Gluconacetobacter diazotrophicus PA1 5: one gene and its partner. Each later gene encodes a partner of the first gene's protein in a complex. Links are inferred from orthologs where the notes say so. Each region holds a gene or a part of one and is shown in the gene's direction. Other genes may lie near its edges.

What was found.
Region 2: the proteins of GDI_RS10410 (region 1) and accD are in contact, whole or in part, in a solved structure (PDB 8UXZ), measured with the Escherichia coli proteins. The link is inferred for Gluconacetobacter diazotrophicus PA1 5 from one-to-one orthologs.

Annotation. Positions count from the first base shown.
Region 1 is NC_010125.1:2,219,033-2,234,889, reverse strand. What follows is about bases 1,597-4,430. They hold GDI_RS10410 (acetyl-CoA carboxylase carboxyltransferase subunit alpha), read left to right. Parts: upstream 1,597-2,452; coding sequence 2,453-3,409; downstream 3,410-4,430. Other genes in these bases: GDI_RS10400 (SMP-30/gluconolactonase/LRE family protein), read left to right, coding at 4,246-4,430; GDI_RS10405 (competence/damage-inducible protein A), read right to left, coding at 3,419-4,171; GDI_RS10415 (tyrosine recombinase), read left to right, coding at 1,597-2,382. Also shown: aroB (3-dehydroquinate synthase), read right to left, coding at 1-1,210; GDI_RS20045 (hypothetical protein), read left to right, coding at 1,314-1,457; more of GDI_RS10415, read left to right, coding at 1,465-1,596; more of GDI_RS10400, read left to right, coding at 4,431-5,154; GDI_RS10395 (bifunctional GNAT family N-acetyltransferase/(deoxy)nucleoside triphosphate pyrophosphohydrolase), read right to left, coding at 5,157-6,200; GDI_RS10390 (aromatic ring-hydroxylating oxygenase subunit alpha), read right to left, coding at 6,205-7,287; GDI_RS10385 (ATP-binding protein), read right to left, coding at 7,517-8,389; preprotein translocase subunit YajC, read left to right, coding at 8,537-8,917; GDI_RS10375 (IclR family transcriptional regulator), read left to right, coding at 9,110-9,895; GDI_RS10370 (2-dehydro-3-deoxygalactonokinase), read left to right, coding at 9,879-10,865; GDI_RS10365 (2-dehydro-3-deoxy-6-phosphogalactonate aldolase), read left to right, coding at 10,862-11,530; dgoD (galactonate dehydratase), read left to right, coding at 11,527-12,675; GDI_RS10355 (SDR family oxidoreductase), read left to right, coding at 12,718-13,455; GDI_RS10350 (sugar porter family MFS transporter), read left to right, coding at 13,545-14,963; GDI_RS10345 (superoxide dismutase), read right to left, coding at 15,047-15,655; GDI_RS10340 (squalene/phytoene synthase family protein), read left to right, coding at 15,805-15,857. UniProt on the Escherichia coli protein: Component of the acetyl coenzyme A carboxylase (ACC) complex. First, biotin carboxylase catalyzes the carboxylation of biotin on its carrier protein (BCCP) and then the CO(2) group is transferred by the carboxyltransferase to acetyl-CoA to form malonyl-CoA.
Region 2 is NC_010125.1:1,246,506-1,250,951, reverse strand. Bases 1,537-4,446 are described here. They hold accD (acetyl-CoA carboxylase, carboxyltransferase subunit beta), read left to right. Parts: upstream 1,537-2,495; coding sequence 2,496-3,398; downstream 3,399-4,446. Other genes in these bases: GDI_RS05940 (bifunctional folylpolyglutamate synthase/dihydrofolate synthase), read left to right, coding at 3,408-4,446; trpA (tryptophan synthase subunit alpha), read left to right, coding at 1,568-2,392; trpB (tryptophan synthase subunit beta), read left to right, coding at 1,537-1,571. Outside these bases: GDI_RS05960 (magnesium transporter CorA family protein), read right to left, coding at 1-165; more of trpB, read left to right, coding at 336-1,536.

The DNA of each region.
Region 1 (15,857 bases):
CATAGCCGGCGCGGACCTCGCGCGCCGGCAGGCTGGCCAGCGTCGTGGTATCCACCAGCACCGCCAGCGGCTGATGGAAGGCGCCCAGCAGGTTCTTGCCGAACGGGGTGTTGATCCCCGTCTTGCCGCCCACCGACGAATCGACCTGCGACAGCAGCGTCGTCGGGATCTGCACGAAGGGCAGGCCGCGCAGGGTGGTGGCGGCGGCAAATCCCGCCAGGTCGCCCACCACGCCGCCGCCCAGGGCGATCACCGTGGTGCCGCGCTCGACCCCCATGTCCAGCAGCGCGTTGGTCACGCGCTCGTATTCGGCCATTGTCTTCGACCCTTCCCCGGGCGGGACGACGATCGTTTCCGCCCGGATCGCGCCCTCGGCCAGCCCGGCCAGCAGGCGCGGCAGGTGCAGCGTCGCGACGGTCGAATCGGTCACGACCACCACACGCTTTTGCGGCAGGACCGGGGCCAGCAGGATTCCGGCATGGCGCAGCAGGTCCTCGCCGATGGTCACGTCGTAGCGCCAGCGTTCCAGGATCACGGGGACGAGTCGCGGCGGCTTCGCCAGGGTCAGGGCGCTGATGACGGTGGCGGCACTCTGGTCCACGCTTTCTTCTCCACAATCCACGGTGATGTTCGCTTCGGCATAGACCGGATGCCGGATTTCCATCAGGGCCGCCAGGATGTCGCGCGGGTTGCCCTCGTTCAGCAGGGGCCGGTGGGTCCGCCCCTGGACGCGGCGCACCAGCACCGGCAGCGGGCACCGCAGCCAGACCGAGGTCGCGCGGTCGCGGATGACCGCGCGGGTCACCGGGTCCATGAACGCGCCGCCGCCCGTCGCCAGCACCAGCGGGTGGCCGCTCAGGATGCGGCGGATGACGCGGTGCTCGCCCTTGCGGAATTCGGCCTCGCCATACCGGCGGAACAGGTCGGCGATGGAACATCCGGCCGCGCGCTCGATTTCCACGTCGGCATCGACGAAGGGCATGCCCAGCCGTGCCGCGATCCGCCGGCCGATCGTCGTCTTGCCCGCCCCCATCAGCCCGACCAGCACGACGCTGCGCTCGTGCGGTCCCGGGGCGCGCGGGCCCGGCCTGTCGGGCCTGTCGGCGGCAACCAGGGCATCGAGGTCGAACGCCAGGAACGGGGCGTCGCGCCCCCCGGCGGGGGACAGGTCGGTACTCTCGGGGGCTGGCGGTTCGATCGGACGTGACATGATCGCAAACCTAACATACAGCAGAGGCACCAAGCCATGACGGTTCGCGAACGGTCCTGCCCGCTCGCGCCGCCGCGTGGCGTCATCGCGTCGGGGTTGGGTTATGCAGCGTATCCTGTTGGCTCTTGCGGGTATCGTGGTCCTGGCCGCCGCGGGGGGATTCGTCTCGCTGGGGGCCTTCCCGCCGCCGGCTCCGACCCTGCCGGTGCACAAGGACCTGCCGTCGGATCGTTTCGCCCATCCCTGAGCCGGGGATCGTGAGCGCGCAGGCCGAGGCGTTCCTCGAAATGCTGGCGGCCGAACGGGGTGCCGCCGCGAACACGCTGAAGGCCTATGGCCGGGACCTGGACGATTTCGCCGCCCACGCCCGGCAGGCGGGCCGGTCGCTCCATGACGCCGATTCCGCCCTGCTGCGCGATTACATGGGCAGCCTGGCTCGTGCCGGACTGTCGCCGCGGACCCAGGCGCGGCGCCTGTCCTGCCTGAAGCAGTTTCACCTGTTCCTGGCGCGCGAGGGCGTGCGGCAGGACAATCCGGCCGAACTGCTGGACACGCCGCGCCTGCCCGCGACGCTGCCCCGCTTCCTGACCGAGGACGAGGTCGATGCCCTGCTGGCCGCCTGCGTTCCCCCGCCCGATGGCGGCGCGGCGCGGCGGTGGCTGGTGGCCCGCGCCGCGCTGGAAATGCTGTATGCGTCCGGCCTGCGGATATCCGAACTGCTGGCGCTGCCCCGGCGCGGCCTGGGCCGTGACGCGCAGATGCTGATGGTACGCGGCAAGGGCGGGCGCGAGCGACTCGTGCCCCTGTCGGCGGCGGCCCGGGCGGCGGCCGAGGCGCTGATCGCCCATGACGGGCCCCGCCGCAGCCCATACCTGTTTCCCGGCCGCGCGCCGGACCGGCCGCTGACGCGGCAGGGGTTCGACCGCATCCTGCACGACGTCGCGCTACGCGCCGGGCTGGACCCGGCCCGGCTGTCCCCGCACGTACTGCGTCATTCCTTCGCCACGCACATGCTGGCCCGGGGGGCCGACCTGCGGGCGCTGCAGGTCCTGCTGGGCCATGCCGACATCGCCACGACCCAGATCTATACCCACGTCCTGGCCGAACGGCTGCGCCAGGCGGTCGAGGCCTATCACCCGCTGGCGCGTGGCGGGGACGGAGAAACCCGCTGAAAACCGTCCCGGTTGTGGTTTCGCTGCGGAATAGACTTGGCAGGATTCGTGGCTGTGCTATCCGCACCGCATGCGCCAGTTTCTAGATTTCGAAAAGTCGGTCGCCGAGCTTGAGAACAAGATCGACGAGCTTCGCAAGATGTCCGAGCCCGATGGCATCAATCTTGCCGAAGAAATCGCCCGCCTGACGGACAAGTCCGAAAAGCAGCTTCGCGCGGCCTATGCCAAGCTGAGCCCGTGGCAGAAGGTCCAGGTCGCCCGCCATGCCCAGCGTCCGCACGCCGCGGACTACATCGGCACGCTGATCCAGGATTTCACGCCCCTGGCCGGCGACCGGCTGTTCGGCGAGGACAAGGCGGTGATCGGCGGCATAGGCCGGTTCCAGAATCAGCCGGTGGTGGTGATCGGGACCGAGCGCGGTTCGGAACTGGAAAGCCGGCTGGCGCATAATTTCGGCATGGCGCGGCCCGAGGGCTATCGCAAGGCGCAGCGCCTGATGGAACTGGCGGGCCGCTTCGGCATGCCGATCCTGACCTTCATCGACACGTCGGGCGCGTGGCCCGGCATCGATGCCGAGGCACGCGGCCAGGCCGAGGCGATCGCGCGGTCCATCGACACCTGCCTGTCGGCGCCGGTGCCGGTGATCGCCACCGTGATCGGCGAGGGCGGGTCCGGCGGCGCCATCGCCCTGGGCGCGGGCGACCGGGTGATGATGCTGGAACACGCGATCTATTCGGTGATCTCGCCCGAAGCCTGCGCGTCGATCCTGTGGCGCGACCCCAAGCAGGCGACCAGCGCGGCCGAGGCGCTGAAGCTGACGGCGCAGGACCTGCTGCAACTGAAGCTGATCGACCGGATCATCCCCGAGCCGGTGGGGGGCGCCCAGCGCGACCCAGAAAGCACCATTCGCTCGGTTGGCGATTCGATCGCGGCCGAACTGCCCGACCTGCTGTCGCTCAGCGCCCCCATGCTGGTCGCGCAGCGGCGGGAAAAATTCCTCGCCATGGGCCGCGACAGCCTGAGCTGAACGGGCCCTTTACGGCGGTTCGCCCTCCGCTGGGGTGAAGCCCAGCCGTTCGATCAGTTCGCGCACGCGGTCCGCCGCGTGGCAGACGGCGGCGGCGTCCAGCCCCTTGCTGACCAGGGCCACGCCCCGCCGCCCGTCGGGCCGGCGGAACGGATAGGACCCGATATCGACGCTGGGGTGACGATCCTGGATGTCCGCCAGTCCTTCGGCCAGCGCGCCCTCGTACAACCCCAGCGCGTACCAGCTTCGCGACGTGACGGGCGTGCCGTGGCGCAGGGTCGGGGCCAGTTCCTCGAACATCGCCTGCATGATGCGTGGAACGCCCGCCATCACATGGACATTGCCGATGCTGAACCCCGGGGCGACCGAAACCGGATTGGCGATCGGCGTCGCCCCTTCCGGCAGCGTTGCCATGCGCTGGCGGGCGGCGTTGAATTCACCCGGGGGAAAATGCGCTTCCAGCAGGCGGAACGAATCGGGATGGACCGACCACGGCACGCCGAACGCCTCGGCAATGCAGGGGGCGGTGATGTCGTCATGGGTGGGGCCGATTCCGCCCGTGGTGAAAATATGATCGAAGCGCGCCCGCACGTCGCAGACCGTGCCGACGATGACCGCGCGCTGGTCGGGAATGACCCGAACTTCCGCCAATGTGATGCCCAGTTCGGTCAGGCGCCGCGCGATATATTGCACGTTCACATCCTGGGTCCGGCCTGACAGGATTTCATTGCCGATGACCAGGATGCAGGCAGTCGGGTTCATGAACGTGCTCCCGGTTTGCAGTATGATGCCAATATGAACCGTACCGCCCGGCAGGGCCAGAGAGGAGGAACGCGATGATGATGGGACCAATCTGCGGCGCGCCGCGATGCGTCTGGGATCTGCGGGCCACGCTGGGCGAGGGGCCCGTCTGGTCCGAGGGCGAGCAGGCACTGTATTTCGTCGATATCGTCGGCCGGGCGATCCATCGCTACCGGCCGGAAAGCGGCGAGACGATGACGTGGCTTGCCCCGAATCGCCCCGGCTTCCTGGTGCCGTCGAACGACGGGACCTTCCTGTGCGGCCTGAAGGACGGGCTGCACCGGTTCGACCCCGCCAGCGGACATTTCAGCCTGGACACGCTGGTGGAACCGGAATTGCCGGACAACCGCATCAATGACGGGCATGTGGACCGGTTCGGGCGCCTGTGGTTCGGCACGATGCACGACGCCGAAACCGATCCGACCGGATCGCTCTATTCCGTCAGCCAGGACCAGGGACGGTTGCACGTCCATCGCGAGGACGAGGGATATATCGTCAGCAACGGCCCCGCGCTGTCGCCCGACGGGCGGACGCTGTACCACAATCACTCGCCCGCCCGCACCGTCTATGCTTTCGATGTCGGGTCGGGCGGTGTGCTGTCGAATCGCCGGGTCTTCGCGACGCTGCAGGATGGCTACCCGGACGGGATCGCGGTGGACAGCGCGGGCTTCCTGTGGATCGGGGTGTGGGGCCGCGGGCGGATCGAGCGCCTGGCCCCCGATGGCACGCCGGTCGATCCCATTCCGCTTCCCGCCCGCAACGTCACCAAGGTCGCGTTCGGCGGGGCCGACTACCGCACCGTGTTCGTCACCACGGCGCGCAAGGGCCTGTCGCCCGAGCAACTGGACGCGGAGCCCCTGACCGGCGGACTGTTCTCGTTCGGCACCAGCATTCCCGGACAGAAACAGGCGGTGTTCCCGCTCGACCGGTCGATCGTGCTGTAAACTTAAAGAAGGTCCCGCAGCAGGGGGATCAGCGGCAGGTCGGCCTCGGGCATCGGATAGTGCGACAGGTCGTCGGCCCGGACCCAGGCCAGGGTCTGGCCCTCGCGCGGGTGGGGGACGTTCTTCCATCGCCGGCAGACATAGACGGGCATCAGCAGGTGGAAATGCCCGTAATCGTGCGACACGAATGTATAGGGGGCCAGGCACGACCGGGCGACGTCCAGCCCCAGTTCCTCGTCCAGCTCGCGGATCAGCGCCGCTTCGGGCGTTTCCCCGGTTTCGACCTTGCCGCCGGGGAATTCCCACAGGCCGGCCATCGGCTTGCCCTCGGGCCGGCGGGCCAGCAGGATTCGCCCGTCCGTATCGACCAGCGCCACGGCGGCCACCAGGATGACGCGCTTCTGTTCCGGCGTCCGGCCCGCCGGAAGCGGGGCGGACCCGACCCCGGGGTCATCCATCGCCAGGTCGGCGCGCGTCGCTTCGAACAGCAGCACGGGATGGTCCCCCGTGCCGCGCGATACGAAGGCCTGACGCCCCGATCCGGTCTCGCGAAAGCCGATGCGGCGCAGCACGGCGATCGAGGCCGGGTTGTCATGCGCGACGGCGGCGGCCACGCGTTCGATCGGCAGGGTGGCCAGCGCCCAGCGCGCGATTCGTTCCACGGTGGTCGAGGCCACCTTGCGATTCCAGTAGGGACGGCCGACCCAGTACCCGACGGTGGCCGACCGGGCGGCGGCATTCACCTGCACCCCGATACAGCCCATCAGCGAATCGGGGTCGTCCGATTCGGGGTGGGTGATGGCGAAATGATAGGCCGCGCCCCGCCGGGACAGGTCCTGGGTCGAGGCGATCCAGTCATCCGTCAGGCCGCGCGGATAGGGGAACGGCACCCGGCTGAGCATCCGGATGACGCTCCAGTCATTGACCAGCCGGTGCATCGTGCCGGCATCGGACGGCAGAAGCGTGCGCAGGCGGTAGGGCCCGGCCTGCAGGGCCGCGTCCGTCCGATCCGTTCCCAGGTCGATCGTCATGCCGTCATGCATCATGCTTTCAGGATCGGGCGGCGGGGATACCGCATTCGGCCAGCAATTCGCGCAGGCTGCGAATGACGGGGAAGACTTCCTGGTTATGGTCGCCCCCCAGTTCGTCCCACGCGGCCTGCTCCAGTTCCACGATCTCGCGGTCCTCGCTGAAGATCCGCTCGGTGAATGCGACCAGGAACGGCCACGCCATATCCAGCAGGCCGGGCACCCTGGGCCGCTTGATCGACAGCAGGCCGAACACCCGGTTGGTCATTTCCTCGGCGTCCTGCGGGACATAGACGATCCACAGATCCATGACCGGGGGGGTGCCCTCGGCCTGGATCTTCAGGGTCTGGTACGGATATTCCGTGCGGATCGTCATGACGTCGCGGTGCGCGTACTTGGCGCTGTTGTCGCGCTTCTGGCCGAAGACCAGCGCCTCGCCCAGCGGCTGCTTGCCGCCGGTCCGCGCGAAGGTGTAGCGGGCCTCGATCATGCCGGGACCGCGATCCTGTCCCAGGAAACGAGGCTTCATCTGCCCCATCTGCTTCATGTGCATGAACTGATGGTTCATATCCATCAGGTTCTCGTGCATGAAGCTGTAATGGCATTTGACGTGCCGCCCGAAACGCCGGGTCTTGTAATCCGGGTTGGTCGTCTGCGCCAGGCGGGGCAACGGTGTCGCGGCGGCGCGCTCCGGGTCGCCGGGGAAGACGAAGATCAGGCCATCCTGTTCGCGGCAGGGATAGGTGCGCACACCGTTCGGCAGCTTGCCCTTGCCCAGATACGGCACGTCGATGCAGCGGCCGGACCGGCCGTACGCCCAGCCGTGATAACAGCACTGGACCGCCTGGCCCTTCACCACGCCCTTGCTCAGCGGCACCTGGCGGTGGGCGCAGCGGTCTTCCAGCGCGAAGACTTCGCCCTCGGCGGGGCGGACCAGGGCGATCGGCTGGCCGGCATAGCGCGTGCCGATGGTCTTGCCGACCTTCAGCTCGCGCGACCAGGCCACGGGATACCAGAAATCGGGATTGGACCGGACCCGCCGCAGATCTCCTTCGGGGGTCAGGCCGGCCGGGGGGATGCTATCCGTCGAAAAAATCTGGTTCATCGTCTCTCTTGGGTTCAGGCGCTGAGGCTCGGAGCCGGCGGATCATACACGCGATCGCAGCCCTGCCGCACGATGCATTAAGGGGCTATCATTCCGTATTGGGAAATTTTTTCGGTGCCATGGCGATACCGGCATCCAGACACCCTTCTGTGGCGGTTTGACGACGCGGGGCACGCAATGATGAACGCGCCCGGCCGTCTCCGGCCTTGACGCATGTCAAAACCGCCTCCTACTGCGCGGGTGCCAGTTCGGCCGTAAGATCCTCGATGAACTGATAGGCGACGCGCCCCGACCGGCCGCCGCGCGTGACCGACCATGCGTTGGCGCGCTGCGCCAGTTCGGCGTCGGCAATCGGCAGGGCGCGTGCGGCGGCATAGGCCCGGACCATGTCGAGGAAGACGTCCTGCGCGCAGTTGTGAAAGCCGATCCACAGCCCGAATCGATCGGACAGGGAAACCTTCTCCTCGACCGCCTCGGACGGGTTGATGGCGGTGGAGCGTTCGTTGTCGATCATGTCGCGCGGCATCAGGTGCCGCCGGTTCGACGTCGCATAGAACAGCACATTGGCCGGCCGTCCCGAAATGCCGCCGTCCAGCACCGATTTCAGCGCCTTGTAATCGGCGTCCTCACTCTCGAACGACAGGTCGTCGCAGAACACGATGAACCGGCGCGAACTGTTGCGCAGCAGCGCCAGCAGGTCGGGCAGGGTGGACAGATCCTCGCGCTGGATCTCGATCAGGACCAGCCGGCCTCGGCCGGCGGGCGCGGGGCGGCCGTCGAGCAGGTTGGCCTGGGCGTGGGCGGCCTTGACCAGCGAGGACTTGCCCATGCCGCGCGCGCCCCACAGCATCGCGTTGTTGGCCGGCAGCCCGCGCGCGAAATGCAGCGTGTTCTCCAGCACCAGCCGGCGCTGGGTCGCGACGCCGCGCAGCAGGTCGATATCGACATGCGCCACGTGCCCGACCGGGGTCAGCCGGCCCTGCGCGGGATGCCAGACGAACGCGTCGGCCGCGTCCAGGCCGGCCAGCGTCGGCGGCGGGGGGGACAGCCGCTCCAGCGCACTGGCGATGCGGTCGAGAACGGGCAGCAGGTCGGAATCCATCGTCGGTCCTGTTCCAAGGCTGTAGAATGGGCCCGGAGCGCGGCGGGCCTTCGGGAATGCGAACCGACGCCTTGACGGGAAACAGGCGAAAACTATGGTCCAGTCCCGCGCCCCGCAACCCAATAATGAAGGCCGGAACGACCCCTCATGACCCTTCTTTCCGATTTCCTGGTTACCCCGGCATACGCCCAGACCGCCGGAGGCGAAGGGGGTCTCCTCAGCGCCGGCGGCATGATGTCGATCCTGCCGTACGTCGCGATGTTCGTGATCTTCTATTTCATCCTGATCCGGCCGCAGCAGCAGAAGCAGAAGCAGCTTCGCGCGCAGCTGGCGTCGCTGCGCCGCGGCGACCGCGTGCTGACGGCGGGCGGCATTGTCGCCACCGTGCAGAAGGTCCGCGACGATTCGAATGAAATGGAGGTCGAAATCGCCCCCAACGTGCGGGTGACGGTGCTGCGCGAGACCATCACCTCGGTCGTCAGCAGCAGCGCCAAGCCGGCCAACGACACCGGCGCCAAGGCTGGCTGAGGCCTTCCTACCCACGATCCCGCAGAGTTGAAGACGCCCGGTCGCCGTCCAGTACGGACAGCGACCGGGCGTTTCGCGTTTCCGGATGGCGGAAAGTCGCCATTTTTCTTCAAAAACCCACAATGTGGGTCAATAGTTCATATATTGAGTTTCTTCCTCGTCTGGCCTAGCGATTTGGGACGGGAGGGCACGATGATGGGCCATAATGACGGCAAGGGGACGGCGGCCAGCGGAACGCAGGCCCTGGAACGCGGGATCGCGATCGTCGATGCCGTGGATTCGGGACACCGGACCTTGCCTGCCATCGCGACCGCGACCGGCTGCACCCGCAGCACCACGCAACGAATCGTGCAGTCGCTGGTCCGGCTGAACTGGCTGCTTCAGCAGTCCGACGGAACCTACGACCTGGGTCCGCGCCTGGCGGCGCTGTCCCAGCGCGCGCGGGCCGAGACCTCGCTGGCCACGCTGGCACGGCCCGTGGCCGAGCGGCTGGGGGCGGAAACGCGCGACACAGTGCATGTGGGTGTGCGCTCCGGCGCCGACATTCTCTATCTGGACAAGATCCCCGGACAGCGGGGCCTGGAAATGCGCTCGCGCGTCAGGCAGCGCATGAGGCTGGCCCTGACCGGGATCGGGCGTGCCCTGATGCTGGACCTGGACGAGGACGAGTGGGGCCTGCTGTTCGATGCCGCCCGGCCCGATGCCACGCCGGATGAGCGCACGGCGTGGGTGGAGCGGATGCGCGCCTATCGGGCCGAGGGCTGCGTGTTCGACCTGGAGGATAACGAGATCGGGATTCGCTGTGTCGCGGCCCCGGTGCGCGATCGTGACGGACGGATCGTCGTGGCGCTGAGCGTTGCCAGCGCCACGCCCTATCTGTCGCCCGTGCGCATGCAGGCCCTGGCGCCGGTCGTGCGCCGCGCGGCGGCCGACCTGTCGGCCCGGCTGGGATGGAGGTCCGATGTCCGTGCCGCATGAACAACCCGGGGACGGAGCCCTGATCGCGATCGACTGGGGAACCTCCGCGCTGCGGGCCTGGCGCATGGCGGCGGATGGCACGGTGCTGGACGCGGCCAGCGGGCCGTGGGGCATCCTGAACCTGCCGGAGGGCGGGTTTCCGGCGGCGCTGGTGGCGCTGCTGGCCGACTGGCCGGATGCGGCGGGCCTGAAGCTGATCGCGTGCGGGATGATCGGCAGCGTGAACGGCTGGCACGAGGTCCCCTATGTCGACTGCCCGGCCGATGCCGCCGCCCTGGCCCGGGCGCTGGGGCGGCCGCACATGGGCGGCGCGGTGCCGGGAATCGTGCCCGGCCTGCGGCAGTTCCAGCCCCTGCCGGACGTGATGCGGGGCGAGGAGACCCAGATCGTCGGCGCGCTGGCGCTGCACCCGGACCTGTCCCACGCCGCGACGCTGATCCTGCCCGGAACCCATTCCAAGTGGGTGACGGTGCGTCATGGACGGATCACGGGCTTCCACACCGCCATGACGGGCGAACTGTTCGCCGTGCTGTCCCAGCACAGCATCCTGGGTCGCCCGGCGGAAGGCGCCGAACCGGTGGCCGAGGACGAGGCCCGCGCGGCCTTCCGTCGTGGCGTCCAGGCGGCTTCGTCGTCCCGCCAGGGGGTGGCCCCGCTGCTGTTCTCGGCCCGCAGCCTGTTCCTGACCGGCGGCCTGGGCGCGGCCGCCACGCGGGATTACCTGTCCGGCCTGCTGGTCGGGGACGAGATCCGCGCCTTCCTGGCCGACAGGACGGAGATGTTGCCGACCGTCCTGGTGGGCGAGGACCGGCTGTGCGGCCTGTACGCCCAGGCGTTCGAAATGCTGGGCGCCCCGGTGCCGCGCCTGGTCGGCAACACCGCGCCGGCCGGGCTGTACCGCATCGCGGTGGAAGCCGGATACCTGCGGCCGACCCCCGAGGAAGATACGACACACGGAGATACGACATGATGACGTTCGACCGCGCCCTGGACGTCTGCCCCCTGGTCGCCATCCTACGCGGCATCCGCCCGGACGAGGTGCTGGACATCGGTCAGGCGCTGGTCGAAGCGGGCTTCGCGATCATCGAGGTGCCGATGAACTCGCCCGAGCCGCTGCGCAGCATCCGCCTGCTTCAGGATCGCTTCGGGGATGCCGCGCTGATCGGGGCGGGGACCGTGCTGTCCGCCGAAATGGTGGGGCAGGTGGCCGATGCCGGAGGGCGGCTGATCGTCATGCCGCATGCCGATGTCGCGGTCATCGGCGCGGCCCGTGCCGCCGGCATGGCCTGCACCCCCGGCGTCGCCACCCCGACCGAGGGCTTCGCGGCGCTGGCCGCGGGGGCTGCGGCGCTGAAGCTGTTCCCGGCCGAGCAGATTGGCCCGGGGGCGTTGAAGGCGTGGCGCAGCGTCTTTCCCGCCGGTACGCGCTTCATCCCCGTGGGCGGGATCACTCCCGACACGATGGACCCCTGGGTGACGGCCGGCGCGGCGGGGTTCGGGCTGGGATCGGCGCTCTATCGTGCCGGGCGGTCGGCGGGCGAGGTCGGCGCGACGGCGCGGCTGTTTATCGCCGGCCTGGAAAAAGCCGGTCTGGAAAAATCCAGACTGGAAAAACAGGAACGGAAACGGACATGAAGATCACGAAGCTGACGACGTTCCAGGTCCCGCCGCGCTGGCTGTTCCTGAAGATCGAGACCGACGAGGGGATCAGCGGCTGGGGTGAGCCGGTGGTCGAGGGCAGGGCCGACACCGTTGCCGCCGCCGTGGCCGAACTGGCGGACTACCTGGTCGGCAAGGACCCGTTCCGCATCGAGGATCACTGGACCGTCCTGTATCGCGGCGGCTTCTACCGGGGCGGCGCGGTGCATATGAGCGCCATTGCCGGTATCGATCAGGCGCTGTGGGACATCAAGGGCCGGGCCTTCGGTGTGCCGGTGCACGATCTGCTGGGCGGGCGCTGCCGCGACCGTATCCGCGTCTATTCCTGGATCGGCGGCGACCGGCCGGCGGACACGGCCCAGGCGGTCCGCGCCGTGGTCGATCGCGGCTTTACCGCGATCAAGATGAATGCGACCGAAGAACTGCAATATGTCGACAGCCACGCCAAGGTGGACGACGTGATCGCCCGTGTCGCCGCGATCCGCGAGGAGGCGGGGCCCTATCTGGGCATCGGCGTGGATTTCCACGGCCGCGTGCACAAGCCGATGGCCAAGGTCCTGGCCAGGGAACTGGAACCCTACGACCTGATGTTCATCGAGGAGCCGGTCCTGAGCGAGCATCTGGAAGACCTGCCTGAAATCACCAAGCACACCTCGATTCCCATCGCGCTGGGCGAACGCCTGTTTTCGCGCTGGGACTTCAAGCGGGTGTTCGAACAGGGGTGCGTGGACATCATCCAGCCCGACCCGTCGCATGCCGGCGGCATCACCGAAACCCGCAAGATCGCGGCGATGGCGGAGGCCTATGACGTCGCGGTGGCGCTGCACTGCCCGCTGGGGCCGATCGCGCTGGCGGCGAACCTGCAGCTCGATGCCTTGTGCTACAATGCGTTCATCCAGGAACAGAGCCTGGGCATCCACTACAACAAGACCAACGACCTGCTGGACTATCTGGTGGATCCGGATGTCTTCGCCTATCGCGATGGGCACGTGGACATCCCGACCGGCCCCGGCCTGGGGATCGAGATCAACGAGGACTATGTCCGCGCCCGCGCCGCCGAGGGCCATCGCTGGCGCAACCGGTCTGGCGGCATCGCGACGAGGTCGTTCGCGGAATGGTAGTGTCCCGGTCCCGACACGGGTTCCTATGCCCGCTATCCCAGCCTGGCCGGCCGTTCGGTGCTGGTCACGGGGGGCGCCAGCGGCATCGGCGCGGCGCTGGTCCGCGCCTTCGCCGACCAGGGCGCGCGGGTGGCCTTCGTGGACCTGGACCGGGTAGCGGCGGACGCTCTGGCGGGCGAGGTCGCCCAGGCGGGCCGGCAGGTGCTGTTCATCCCGTGCGACGTGACCGATGTCGCGGCGTTGCGCGAGGCGGTCGCCACGGCCTTCGGTGCGCACGGGCCGGTGGACATCCTGCTGAACAATGCCGGCAACGATGCCCGCCACACGCTGGACGAGGTCGATGTCGCGATGTGGGAGCGCCTGTCCGCGATCAATATCCGCGCCCAGTTCTTCGCGGCCCAGGCCGTGGCGCCCGGGATGCGGGCGGCGGGGCGCGGGTCGATCGTCTGCCTGGGGTCGACGGGGTGGATGCAGAAGAACGCCGGCTATCCCATCTATGTCACCGCCAAGGCGGCGGTGCTGGGGCTGGTGAACGCCCTGGCGCGCGAACTGGGCCAGGACCATATCCGGGTCAACGCGCTGGTTCCCGGCTGGGTGATGACCGAACGCCAGCGCCGCCTGTGGCTGACACCCGAGGGCGAGCGGCAGATCGACCGCAGCCAGTGCCTGCCGGGCCGGGTGGAACCCGGCGACATCGCGCGCATGGCCCTGTTCCTGGCTGCCGATGACAGCCGGATGTGCAGCGGCCAGCAATTCATCGTCGATGGCGGCTGGGTCTAGGCGCGGTCGGCGGTTTACGCCCGAAACATGCAAAAAGACGAACCGTATCGTCGCCGGTCCGTTATAATCGCTCAAAAACGGAGCAGAACATGGAGGCGTACGGATATGCCGCAACGACGGGGTCCCGGCATCTGAGGAAGGCGGTGCCCGGACGGGCCGGCCTGGTCGCCGGCCTGGCGGCGGTGGCCGGGCTGATGTTCGGGCTGGATATCGGCGTGATTTCCGGTGCGCTGAGCCTGATCGCGCAGGAATTCGATGCGACCCAGTTCCAGCAGGAAGCCATCGTCGCCGCGATGATGCTGGGTGCGGCGGTCGGCGTGCCCATTGCCGGGTGGCTGTCCTTCGACCTGGGGCGCAAGCGGACGCTGGTGATCGGCGCCAGCCTGTTCATCGTCGGATCGACGGCCTGCGCATTGTCCGGGTCGGTGGGCATGCTGATCGCGGCCCGGATCGTGCTGGGGCTGGCCATCGGGATTTCGACCTTCACCGCGCCGCTCTACATCGCGGAAATCGCCGACGCGGCCAATCGCGGCGCGATGGTGTCGATCTACCAGTTGATGGTGACCATCGGCATCCTGACAGCATTCGTGTCCGACGCGCTGTTCGCCTATTTCGACGCATGGCGCTGGATGCTGGGCATCGTGGCCTTTCCGGGAATCGTGTTCCTGATCGGGGTGGCGTTCCTGCCCGCCAGCCCGCGCTGGCTGATGTTGCGCGGGCGGCGGGACGAGGCCCGGCGCGCGCTGCTGGAACTGCGTGGCCAGGCCCACGGGGTGGCGCGGGAACTGAGTGAGATCGACGCCCAGTTGCGCACGCAGGGGCGGGGATGGGCCCTGTTCCGGTCCAACCGGAATTTCCGCCGCGCCGTCTTCCTGGGGGTCATGCTGCAATGCGTCCAGCAATTCACCGGCATGAACGTGGTGATGTATTACGCCCCGCGTATCTTCGGGCTGGCCGGCTTTGCCGAGCATGCCCGCCTGTGGGGTACGGCGACGGTGGGCGGCGTGAACATGGCGGCCACCTTCATGGCGATCTGGCTGGTCGATCGCTTGGGCCGCCGGCCCATCCTGATCTGCGGCCTGATGGTCATGAGCGTCGGTATGGCCGGGCTGGGCCTGATGCTGCGCGAGGGCATGGGGCAGGGGGCGGACCAGACCATGGCGGTGGCGCTGCTGCTGTGCTTCGTCGCGGGCTTCGCCTTTTCGGCGGGGCCGCTGGTCTGGGTGCTGTGTTCCGAAATCCAGCCGCTGCAGGGGCGCGATTTCGGCATCGCCTGTTCCACCGCCACCAACTGGATTTCCAACATGATCGTGGGCGTCTCGTTCCTGACGCTGCTCGATCGGCTGGGCCGGTCCGAGACATTCTGGCTGTACGCGGGCCTGAACGCCCTGTTCGTGGTGCTGGTCGCCCTGTTCGTGCCCGAGACGAAGGGCCTGAGCCTGGAGCGGATCGAACGTGACCTGATGGGCGGCGTGCGGCTGCGCGATATCGGGCGCCGCCGGCCCTGAACCTGCCGTGCAGGGAACATCAGGCATAGAAAAACCCGGCCGGATCGGCCGGGTTTTTCATGCCGCCTGCCGGACGGGGCCGATCAGGCGGCCTTGAGCTGCGCCTCGGCGAACTCGTAGTTCGCCAGCTTGTCCAGGTAGTTGGTGGTGTAGTCCGGACGACGGTTGCGGAAATCCAGATAGTAGGAATGTTCCCACACATCCAGGCCCAGAAGCACCTTGCCCTGGCCTTCGGCCAGCGGGTTGGAGCCGTTGGCGGTCTTGGTCACCTTCAGCTTGCCGTCGGCCGCCAGGACCAGCCACGCCCAGCCCGACCCGAACTGCGTCGTCGCGGCGGTCTTGAACGCGGTCTTGAAATCGTCGACGCTGCCGAAATCCTCGGCCAGCTTCTTGGCCAGGGCGTCGGGGATCGCGCCGCCGGTCGGGGACAGGTTCTGCCAGAACAGGATATGGTTCCAGTGCTGGCCGGCATTGTTGAACACCGGGGCCGAGGCGGCGTCGCCCTTGACGGCCAGAATGATCTCTTCCAGCGACTTGCCCTGAAGTTCGGGCTTCGCTTCGACGAAGCCGTTCAGCGCGGTGACATAGGCCTGATGGTGCTTGCCGTGGTGCAGCTCCAGCGTTTCCTGGCACATGCCGCGCGCCGCCAGCGCGTTGGTCTGGAACGGAAGGGTGGGCAATTCGAAAGCCATGGACGTTCTCCTTGGAATTGCATGGGCGGGGAACCGCCATCTATCAGAGCTATGAGCGCCGGCCGGGTGCGTCAAGTGACGGAGAGATGACCACATCCCCCGTCGCCGCCGGGCTTGTGCCCGCGGCCGGCGCGCGGCATGTCCGTGACATGACGAATACTACGGAAAAGCGCGCGGCCGAAACGGGCCTCTCCGCCATGGG
Region 2 (4,446 bases), 980 kb from region 1 along the record:
TTCCTCCAGGTCCTCGCGGGTCGGGATGCGCTGGGCGGTCAGCCTCGCGGCCAGGGCCTGCTCGGCGGGCGTGGGGTCCACAAGGTCCAGCCAGGGAGCGCCGGCAATATCGGCATCGCCGGTGACGGCCTGGGCCGGCTTGCCGGGCCGGTGGGCGAGAAACATGCTGTCCGTCATCCTTAAGAGGCTGCAGCGTGCATTCCGTATCGGGTGGGTTGTGCGGCCTGTCAAATCCGGCCGCGCCCGCAGGCGCGGGGCAAGAGGAGTCTGGTAATTTTGCGCCATGCGGTCCAGAACACCCGACATCCTGCATCCAAGGGTTCTGGAGAACTGACGTGAGCGCAACAGACAGATTCCTGCCGCCCGGGGCCAACAGCCTGCGCGCCGGCCCGGACCTGCGCGGCCGGTTCGGCATCTTCGGCGGCCAGTTCGTGGCCGAGACCCTGATGCCGCTGGTGCTGGAGCTGGATGCCGCCTACGCGCAGGCCAAGGCCGATCCGGCCTTCCGCCGCGAGCTGGATTACTACCTGAAGGATTACGTGGGCCGCCCCAGCCCGCTGTGGTTCGCCCGCCGCCTGACCCGGGAACTGGGCGGGGCGAAGATCTACATGAAGCGCGAGGAGCTGAACCATACCGGTTCGCACAAGCTCAACAACGTCATGGGGCAGATCCTGCTGGCGCGCCGCATGGGCCGCACCCGCATCGTCGCCGAAACCGGGGCGGGCCAGCACGGCGTCGCCACCGCCACGGTCTGCGCGCTGTTCGGCCTGAAATGCGTGATCTACATGGGCGCCACCGACGTCGAGCGGCAGAAGCCCAACGTGTTCCGCATGCGCCTGCTGGGCGCCGAGGTCGTGCCCGTGACGTCGGGTGCCGGCACGCTGAAGGACGCGATGAACGAGGCGATGCGCGACTGGGTGACCAATGTCCGCGACACCTATTTCCTGGTCGGCACGGTGGCCGGCCCGCACCCCTATCCGCAGATGGTCCGCGATTTCCAGTCGGTGATCGGCGAGGAGACGAAGGTGCAGATGCAGGAGGCCGAGGGACGGCTGCCGGATATCATCGTCGCGGCCATCGGCGGCGGTTCGAACGCCATGGGCATCTTCCACCCGTTCCTGGACGATCCTTCGGTGCGCCTGATCGGCGTCGAGGCCGCCGGGCGGGGGCTGGACAGCGGCGAGACGGCGGCCTCGATCCTGCGCGGGCGGCCGGGCGTGCTGCACGGCAACCGCACCTATCTGCTGCAGGACGCGGACGGCCAGATCGACGAGGCCCATTCGATCAGCGCCGGGCTGGATTATCCCGGCATCGGCCCGGAACATTCCTGGCTGAACGATATCGGCCGGGCCGAATATGTGGGCGCCACGGATGACGAGGCCCTGGCGGCCTTCCAGCTCTGCACCCGGACCGAAGGCATCATCCCGGCCCTGGAATGTGCGCACGGGCTGGCGCATGTGGCGAAGATCGCGCCCACCCTGGACCCGGAGACTCTGGTCGTCCTGAACGTCTCCGGCCGGGGGGACAAGGACATCTTCACCGTCGCAGCACATCTGGGAGTGACATTGTGAGCCGCATCGCCCGCCGTTTCGCGGCCCTGAAGGCGCAGGACCGTGGCGCCCTGATTCCCTACCTGCAGGCCTGCGATCCGGATTACGAGACCTCGCTGGCGCTGCTGCGTGCCATGCCCGGGGCCGGGGCCGACCTGATCGAGATCGGCGTGCCCTTCAGCGACCCCAGCGCCGACGGCCCCACCATCCAGGCCGCCGCCCGGCGCGGGCTGGCGGCCGGCGCCACCATGGCGCGCGTGCTGGAGATGGTCACCCGCTTCCGCGAGGGCGATGCCGACACGCCGATCGTGCTGATGGGCTACCTGAACCCGATCGAGGCCTATGGGCCCGCGCGCTTCTGCGCCGATGCCGCCCGGGCTGGGGTGGACGGGCTGATCGTCGTCGACCTGCCGCCCGAGGAGGCCGACCTGCTGGAAGGCCCGGCGGCGGACCACGGGCTGGACATCATCCGGCTGGTGGCGCCCACCACCGACGATACGCGCCTGCCGCTGGTCTGCCGCCATGCCTCGGGCTTCATCTATTACGTCAGCATCACCGGGGTGACTGGCACGCGCACCGCCAGCGCCGACGAACTGGCCCAGGCGCTGCCGCGCCTGCGGGCCGCGACCGACCTGCCGGTGGCCATCGGCTTCGGCATCCGCACGCCCGAACAGGCGGCGGCCGCCGTACGCGTCGCCGACGCGGCCGTGGTGGCGTCGGCGCTGATCGCCACGCTGGAGGACTCGCTGGACGCCGAGGGCCGCGCCGGACCGGACACGCTGAAGCGCGTGCTCGCGCAGCTCGAAGCCCTGGGGCGGGCGGTACGAAACGCCCGCACCTGAACCGAAGGCCCCCGCACAAGCTGGTTCTGGCATTTCCCGGCACCAGCTTGTAAGGAGGCAGGTTTCCGGGGCCGTCATGCGCCCTGCGTCATGGAGAGATGGAATGAGCTGGCTGACCGAGTACGTCCGCCCCAAGATCCGCGGTCTGCTCAAGCGCGAAGTGCCGGACAATCTGTGGACCAACTGCGAATCCTGCAGCCAGATGATCCTGGTCAAGGACCTGCAGAAGGCGATGAATGTCTGCCCGCATTGCGGCCATCACATGCGGGCGTCGGTGGCCGAGCGCTTCGGCTGGACGTTCGACGAGGGGACGTTCACGCGCATCGAACTGCCCAAGGTCCCCGTCGATCCGCTGTCGTTCCGCGACCGCAAGCGCTACACCGAGCGGCTGAAGGACGAACGGTCCAAGTCGCAACTGGATGAATCCATGGCCGTGGCGCACGGCAGGATCGGCGGGCACGACGCCGTGGTGGCGGTGATGGCGTTCGAATTCATCGCCGGCACGATGGGCGCGGCGCTGGGCGAGGCCTTCCTGGCCGCGGCGCGGCTGGCGATCCTGCAGAAGGCGCCGCTGGTCGTGTTCACCGCATCGGGCGGCGCGCGCATGCAGGAAGGCATGGTCAGCCTGATGCAGATGCCGCGCACCACGGTGGCGGTGCAGATGCTGCGGGATGCCGGCCTGCCCTATATCGTCGTGCTGACCAACCCCACCACCGGCGGCGTCACCGCTTCGTTCGCCATGCTGGGCGACGTCCAGATCAGCGAGCCCAACGCCCTGATCGGTTTCGCCGGCCAGCGGGTGATCGAGGACACGGTGCGCGAGAAACTGCCCGAGGGCTTCCAGCGTGCGGAATACCTGCTGGATCACGGCATGATCGACATGGTGGTCAAGCGCCCCGCCCTGCCGGAGATGCTGGGGCGGCTGATCGGCCTGATGAACCATCGGCATGTCAACGCCCCGGGAGCCGCGCTGGGCGGGGCCGCGCCGGTTCGGCCGGCGGCCTGATCCGCGCCGATGCCCGCCACCTCGCTGGGGCCGGAATTCGTCGGGCGCGCCGGCGCGGTGCTGGAGCGGCTGAACCGGCTGTACCCCGCCCTGATCGATCTGTCGCTGGGACGGCTGCAGGCGCTGCTGGCGCGGCTGGGCCACCCGGAACGCCACCTGCCGCCGGTGATCCATGTCGCCGGCACCAACGGCAAGGGCAGCACCTGCGCCACCCTGCGCGCCATCGGCGAACAGGCGGGCTGGCCGGTTCACGTCATGACCTCGCCGCACCTGGTGGACGTCACCGAGCGCTTCCGCGTGGCCGGCCACATCGTGTCCACCGACGCGCTGGTCGCGGTGCTGGAGGAGATCGAGCGCGTCAATGACGGAGCGCCGATCACGGTGTTCGAGGTCCTGACCGCCGCCGGCTTCCTGCTGTTCGCCCGCCATCCCGCGCGCCTGGCGATCATCGAGGTCGGGCTGGGCGGCCGCTTCGATGCCACCAACGTGCTGGAAAAGCCCGCCGCCTGCGCGATCACGTCGATTTCCATGGATCACGAGGCCTTTCTGGGCGACAGCCTGGCCGCCATCGCCGCCGAGAAGGCCGGGATCATGAAGCCCGGCGTACCTGTCGTAACCGGCCGCCAGGCGGAGGCCGCGATGGCGGTCCTGCGGGCGCAGGCCGCGCAATGCGGCGCGCCCCTGCGGGTCCGGGGCGAGGACTGGGACATTGCCGCCACGCCGGGCGGCCTGCGCTATACCGACGCGCGGGGCGCCCTGGACCTGCCGCTGCCCGGCCTGCCGGGGGCGCACCAGATCGACAATGCCGGGCTGGCCGTGGCGGCGCTGCGTGCCAGCGGGCTGGAGGTGCCCGATTCGGCGTGGGCCGGGATTGCCCATACCGTGTGGCCGGCGCGCATGCAGCGCCTGGGCGGGGCGCTGGCCGGTCTGCTGCCGCCGGGGTGGGAATTATGGCTGGATGGCGGGCACAATCCCGGCGCCGGGCAGGCCCTGGCGGACGTGTTGGCCGGCTGGTCCGACCGGCCGGTGCATCTGGTGATCGGCATGA